2 regions of the Arthrobacter sp. 92 genome follow, and region 2 is predicted to be linked to the other one. Evidence: riboswitches for the same ligand, from Rfam matches in the RefSeq annotation. Region 2 holds a riboswitch; the other holds the start of a gene.
The links. A riboswitch is a leader RNA that binds a small molecule or an ion and turns the genes downstream of it on or off. The one in region 2 is predicted to bind thiamine pyrophosphate.
Positions count from the first base shown of each region.

Region 1: another riboswitch for thiamine pyrophosphate. It lies ahead of thiO (glycine oxidase ThiO); the one in region 2 lies ahead of ACP4XC_RS21625 (ECF transporter S component).

Region 1 is NZ_CP189863.1:3,686,537-3,689,988, forward strand. It holds gene thiO (glycine oxidase ThiO) at 1-1,357, opposite strand, end outside; TPP riboswitch at 1,350-1,471, opposite strand; gene thiE (thiamine phosphate synthase) at 1,498-2,184, shown strand; gene ACP4XC_RS17085 (ferritin-like fold-containing protein) at 2,250-2,924, opposite strand; gene ACP4XC_RS17090 (RNB domain-containing ribonuclease) at 2,966-3,452, shown strand, end outside.
Region 2 is NZ_CP189863.1:4,635,115-4,638,566, reverse strand. It holds gene ACP4XC_RS21640 (monovalent cation/H+ antiporter complex subunit F) at 1-42, shown strand, start outside; gene mnhG (monovalent cation/H(+) antiporter subunit G) at 32-424, shown strand; gene ACP4XC_RS21630 (DUF4235 domain-containing protein) at 434-697, opposite strand; TPP riboswitch at 961-1,104, shown strand; gene ACP4XC_RS21625 (ECF transporter S component) at 1,176-1,808, shown strand; gene ACP4XC_RS21620 (ABC transporter ATP-binding protein) at 1,808-3,439, shown strand; gene ACP4XC_RS21615 (energy-coupling factor transporter transmembrane component T family protein) at 3,436-3,452, shown strand, end outside.

The DNA of each region.
Region 1 (3,452 bases), 950 kb from region 2:
GTTTCGACCCGGTTCCCGCGCGGAAGCGCCCGGGATGGAAATTCGCCCACCGGGGATCCCCCGTGCCGTCCATCAGTTGCCGGCAGATCGCGGCCGCCACGGGGGTCAGCAGGACTCCGTGGCGGAAAAAGCCGGTGGCAATGATGAGTCCCGGAATGTCGGTGCCGCGGGCGTCTGGGACGCGGCCCAGCAGCGGCGCATTGTCCGGCGTGCCGGGACGGGCCCGTGCCGTGGATTCCAGAAGTTCCAGTTCCGCGACGGCGGGAACCAGCACCTGGGCGTCGCGGAGAAGTTGGTAGACGCCTCCCGCGGAGACCGTGGCGTGCGACGCCCCGGCCCGCCCCGCACCGGTCCGCGCGGACCCGGCTGGCTGGTCTTCCCGCTGGGTTGCTCCGATGACCACCGTGCCATCCAGCCGGGGAACGATGTAGACGGGAATTCCGTGGACCATGCCGCGCACGGTGGAGGTCAGCAGCGGCTGCAGGTGCTCCGGGACACGGAGACGGAGGATGTCGCCGTAAACAGGCCGCAGCGGCAGGTTGAGCCCCTCGGGCAACCCGTCGAGTGAGCCCGCCTCAAGACCGTTGGCCACGATGGTTTCGGTGGCGTGCACGGCGCCTCCGCCGGCAAGGCGGACGCCGCTGACGCGGCCGTCATCCCAGAGAAGTCCAACGGCCCTGTCCCGGACGGCGTAGCCGTCGGCAGCGCCGGAAACCCGGGACGTTTGCGCGTGCTCCGCCAGGGCCCCGGCGATCCGGGCCAGGAGCTTCCGGGGATCCACCTGGTGGTCGGCGGGGATGTCGAAGGCGCAGGAGATGCCCGGGCTCAGCAACGGTTCCCGGGATCTGGCCTCGCGGATGGTCAGTGGTTCAACCGTGAGGCCGTGCTCCTGCTGGACCGCGCGGAGGTCGGCGAGGGTGCGGCGGTCCGCGGCGTCGGCACCCACCGCCAGGGTCGACGTCGTCCGGTATCCGGTCTCCGCCGCCTGCTGGTCCGGAGATCCGGCGGCCGGCGGCGAGGCGAGGCTGGCTGCGAACGCCGGCCACAGCCTGGATGACTCAAGCATGAGACCCAGGAGGTCTTCCTCCTGGTAGTGGAGTTCGCTCACAGGTGCCAGCATGCCGGCGGCCGCCCAGCTGGCTCCCGTTCCCGGCGCATGGTCGATCACCACAACGGACCGTCCCGAACGCCTGGCTTCCCAAGCGATTCCGTGGCCGATGATGCCGCCACCGATCACCGCCACGTCCGCATGCAGCGGTCCGGAACCAGGCGCCGCGGAATCAGGCGCCGCGGAATCAGGGCTTGCGGATTCAGGGGTTCCCTGCCCAGGAGCTGTGCGGCTGGTTTGGGGGTTCATACACATCCTTCCCTACGCCGGTACTAACCGGATCAGGTCAAGCGGTCGGCTCTGACGCCCTCTCAGCCCTGCAGCAAATTGTGACAGCTGCGGCGGGCTCCCGCGGTACCTCCCCAGTTTAGAGGAACTAGGCTGGTTCCATGACCGAGCAAGCCGTCCACACCACCGCCCGCCTCTACCTCTGCACTGATGCCCGCAGCGACCGGGGAGACTTCGCAGACTTCGTCGACGCCGCATTCGCCGGCGGCGTGGACATCATCCAGCTCCGCGATAAGAACCTCGAAGCCGCCGAAGAGCTCGAGCTGCTGGAGGTGCTGCAGTCCGCATCCCAGCGCCACGGCCGGTTGTGGGCCGTCAACGACCGTGCGGACATCGCATCCTTGTCCGGGGCTCCGGTGTTCCACATCGGGCAGAAGGACATCCCCCTCAGCTCGGCCCGCAAAATGCTGGGCAAGAACACGGTGATCGGCCTGTCCACGCATTCCGCCGAGCAAGTGGACGCCGCCATTCTGGCGTCCCCGGGCAGGAAGGGGCTGGACTACTTCTGCGTCGGCCCGGTCTGGGCCACCCCCACGAAGCCCGGGCGCGCCGCCGTCGGGCTGGATCTGGTGAAGTACGCCGCGGAGGCAATCCGGCGCTCGGATGTGGGAACTGTGGAAGGCGTGCTCCCCTGGTTTGCCATCGGCGGGATCGACCTGACCAATGTCGAGCAGGTGGTTGCGGCCGGCGCCGAACGCATTGTGGTTGTCCGTGCCATCACCGACGCCGACGATCCGGCCGAGGCGGCCCGCTTGCTGCTGCAGGCGCTGGACGCCGCGGGGTCCTGATCCGGCGGCGGTGTCCGTTGCGTCCGCCGCGCAGCTAGGGCGTCCCGCAGGTGCCAGACGCGGCTCTAACCGGTCAACCCCAGTTGCGTCATGCGCCTGGCGTGCTTCTCGGCCAGCCCAGCCATGACGCCGCCCACCAGGATTTTCGCTCCCGCCGCATCCGCGCCGCCGATCAGGGCGCTGAGGAACGCGTGCTCGGAACCAACCCGTTGTGCCTGGGTCAGCGCTTCGCCGAGCAGCCGGCGGCCCCACAGTGCCAGCCGCGAGGCGAGGCGCGGATCGTCGGCCAAGGCACGTCTGAGCCTCTCGCGGAGCACATCCGTCGTCTCGTCCGAAGCCTGGATGCGCTCGATGACGGCGCGGGCGCCGGCATCCACGTAACGGGAAATCTCACGGTAGAAATCAGCGGACACCGTGTCAATCACGTACGCCTTCATCAAAGATTCGTACCAGTCCCCCGGCCGTGTGCGTTCGTGAAAATGATCAACGGACGTTTGGAAGGGGAGCATGGCGTCTTCGGCATCGATACCCATCTCAGCCAGCTTGGCGCTCACCAGTTCGTAGTGTTGAAACTCGGTGACGGCCATCCGGCCCAGGACCGCCCGGTCGTGCAGGGTGGGCGAATACCTGGCATCGGCCGCGAACCGTTCGAAGGCCGAAAGCTCCCCATAAGCCATCACGCCAAGGAGATCTGCCACGAATCTGTCGGAAGGAGCAGTGTCAGCCCGGGATGTGCTCATCCTTCAAGACTAATGGCGAAAATGGAGCTAATCTGACTTTCGTGTCACACCATCGCCTGTCCCCCAGCGTCCACGAAGAGACCAACCGGCTGGCCGAAGCCCTGAAGGCATTGCGCACCGAGCTGGAGCTACCGGGCCCCTTCCCCGCAGACGTCCTCCAGGATGCCCTGGCAGCCATTGCCGAACACAAGATGCCCGACTTGGATCTGACGGACATCGACTTCGTTACCATCGACCCGGCGTCGTCCACGGACCTGGACCAGGCCCTTTTCATCGAACGGGCCGGCGAAGGCTACAAGGTGTACTACGCCATCGCCGACGTCCCGTCCTTCGTGGCCCCCGGAAGCGCCCTCGACGCCGAAACCCGCCGCCGCGGCCAGACATTTTATGCTCCGGACGGACGCATTCCGCTGCACCCGGAAGTCATTAGTGAACAAGCAGGAAGCCTGCTTGCCGGGCAGCTTTGCTCCGCGTTTGTTTGGGAGTTCGACCTCGACGCCGGCGCCGACGTTTCGGCGGTGCTCGTGC
Region 2 (3,452 bases):
CGGTTCGTTGCGGACAGGCGGGACCACCCCAATGAATCCTGAGGCAGTGAGCATGGACTGGCTGATTGATGCGGTTTCGGCCGTCTTTATGGTGGGCGGCGCGGTGCTGTCCCTGGGCGCGGCCATCGGGCTGCTGCGCTTCCCGGACCTCATGAGCCGGATGCACGCGGCCACCAAACCGCAGGTGCTGGGGTTGTTCCTGCTGCTGGCCGCGGTGGGCCTTCAACTGCGGTCCTGGTGGGTATGGCCCGTGCTTCTGCTGGCGTGGATCTTCCAGCTGCTCACCGTACCCGTGTCCGCTCACATGGTGGGCCGCGCGGGCTACCGCACCAAGCACCTGCACAAGGAACTGCTCACCACCGATGAGCTGGAGGCCGTGGTGCAGCGGGCAGCAGATAAGCAGGGCCTCGAGGATGAGGCCTGACCCTGCGGGTTAGACGATGTCCTGGGTCTTGGCGAAGCGGGTGATGGCCCGCTGGGTGCCGCGGTTGGCGAGCACCTGGATGACCGCGCTGACCGATGCCGAGATCAGGGCGAACGTCAGGGCGGAGCGGAGCGTGGTGGGAACATCGTCCTTGCCGCCCTTCGGGGGCTTCTTGCCGGTGCTCTTTTCCCAGATGGTGTCCACGAGCTTTGTGCCGGCGAAGCCTGCCAGGAGGCTGACTCCGGTGCCAAGCAGCTTGATGAAGATGTTCATACAGGAACTCCTTGTGAGGGGAACAGGGCTTTCCCTAGCCTAACGGCATCCGTGAGAGGATTCCCGCCAACGCCTCGACCACCAGTTGGCGCCTGGAGCGGGACCAAGGGCTCTGGCAGCACCTGGCTCGGCCACGTCGTTTGATGCCATGGCTGCAGCAGCATCCGAACCGAAGCCCAGGAAAACCGCCGCCGGATTGTGACTGCCGGCCCGGGAATCACAGGTCATTCAGGTGTAAACTGAGCACCGCCCATAAGGGCGATTTGATACGACAGGGGAGCGCCGCCGTCGGGCATCACTGGAGCAATCCAAGGAAACCGTGGATGGGCGCTGAGAGTGCGGACAGCCGCAGACCCTCGAACCTGATCCGGCTAGTACCGGCGCAAGGGAGTCGAGTTCTCAGAGTGTCCGGTAGCAGGCGGCAACGCCGCGACAAAGCCGGGGAACACTCTCCCCTCCTGTACTTCAGGAGGAAGACATGACTGACATTTCTGCAAAGCAGACGCTGACCGGCAGCAAATACAACTGGCGGGTGGTGGACATTGTGGTGGCCGCCCTCGCCGCCGTGGCCGGCGGCGTCATTTTCTGGGCCTGGGACCAGGGCGCCAACGTGATCTCCACGCCTGTCAACGCGCTTTACCCGCCGCTGACAGGGCTCTACGCCGGCGGCTGGATGATTCCGGCCATCCTGGGCATGCTCATTGTCCGTAAGCCCGGCGCCGCGCTGTTCTGCGAAACCGTGGCCGCCACGGGCGAGCTGATCATGGGCTCGCAGTACGGCACCACGGTGCTGATCTCCGGCGTTCTGCAGGGCCTGGGCGCCGAACTGGTGTTCGCGGCGTTCATTTACAAGCGGTTCAACCTGCCGGTTTCCCTGCTGGCTGGCGCAGGCGCCGGCCTCTTCTGCGGCCTCAACGACTCCTTCATGCCCTGGGGCTGGAATATTGCCTACGAAGCCGGTGACAAGCTCGCCTACATCGTGTTCTGCGCCATCTCCGGCGCCGTTATTGCCGGTGCCGTCTCATGGGTTGCCACCCGTGGCCTCGCCAGGACCGGCGTGCTGAGCTCCTTCGCTTCCCGCAAGGCAGCAACGGAGCCCGTCTTCTCCTGATGAGCTCCCACGACGCCGGTGTCCGCCCGGCAGCAGTCGCGGCACGCGGTTGGGGCTGGCGCCACGCCGGCCGGCCCCGTCCTGCTGTCCGCGCCCTTGACCTGGACATCCGTCCGGGCGAACGGGTGCTGCTGCTGGGCCCCTCGGGGGCGGGCAAGTCCACGCTCCTGCACGCCCTGGCTGGGGTCCTCGGGGACAGTGCCGCCGGCTCCCACGGGGCGGCCGGCGGGGACCCGGAGGATGCGGACGAAACCGGCAGCCTCCTGATCGATGGGGCGCCCCCTCGCGCCCAGCGCGGCCGCGCCGGGCTAATGCAGCAGGATCCCGAAACCCAGGTGGTGCTCTCACGCCTGGGCGACGACGTGGCCTTCGGCGCGGAAAACCTCTCCGTGCCCCGCGAGGAAATCTGGAAGCGCGTGCATGAAGCACTCGACGACGTCGGGCTTGCCCACCTTTCGCTGGACCACCCGACGTCGGCCCTTTCGGGCGGCCAGAAGCAGCGCCTGGCGCTCGCGGGAATCCTGGCGATGCGCCCCGGACTGATCCTGCTCGACGAGCCCACCGCCAATCTCGACCCCGTCGGTGTCCTGGAGGTCCGTGACGCCGTGGGCCGCTGCCTGGACAAGGCCGGGGCCACACTGGTGGTGGTGGAACACCGGGTGGGCGTGTGGAAGGACCTCGTGGACCGGATCGTGGTCCTGCAGCCGGGATCCTCCACGGACCCCGCGGTGCTGATCGACGGCAGTCCCGACCAGGTGCTGGAACAGGCCAGGGATATGCTCACCGCCGCCGGAGTCTGGGTGCCCGGGTACGTGCCGGCCACCCGTGGCCGCTCAGGCGCGGACGCCGGCGGTCAGGGGTCCGGCACCCAGCGGTCCGGCACCGGCGGGGAGCCCGACGCCGGTGCGCTGCTGCTTGCAACGGAGCAGTTGGCCGTCTCCCGGGAAAGGCCCCGCCGCCGCGGTTTCACCACAGTCCCGCCCTCGCCGGTCCAGTCCGGCATAGCAGCCCAGGTCCGCGCCGGCCACGCGCTGACCATCACCGGGCCGAACGGTTCGGGAAAATCCACGTTCGCACTGACCCTCGCCGGACTGCTTGAGCCGGTGGCGGGCAAGGTGTCCGCCACGGTGGATCTCAGCACGGGTGCGGGCATCGATCCCTACAAGTGGCGGGCCGAACAGCTGATCTCGCGGATCGGCACGGTGTTCCAGGAGCCCGAACACCAGTTCGTCACCGGCAGGGTCCTGGACGAGCTGATGTTCGGACCCCGGCACCTGGGCCACGGCGAGGAGCGCGTGGACGAACTGCTGGAGCGGCTCCGGCTGGCCTCCCTGGTGGACGCCAACCCCTACACACTTTCCGGCGGCGAGAAACGCCGGCTTTCGGTGGCCACGGTCCTCGCGGCGCACCCGCAGGTGCTGGTCCTGGACGAACCCACCTTCGGCCAGGACGCCAACACCTGGGCGGAACTGGCATCCTTCCTCTCGGAGCTCCTGGACGGCGGCACCGCCGTGGTTTCCGTCACCCACGACCAGGAGTTCACCGCCGTGCTCGGCGGCACCGAGCTGAAACTGGGCTCCCCGGAGCGCGGCGCACCCGAGCTCACGAATCCGGGGGTGAGTCCGCTGTGAGGGAGGCCCTGAC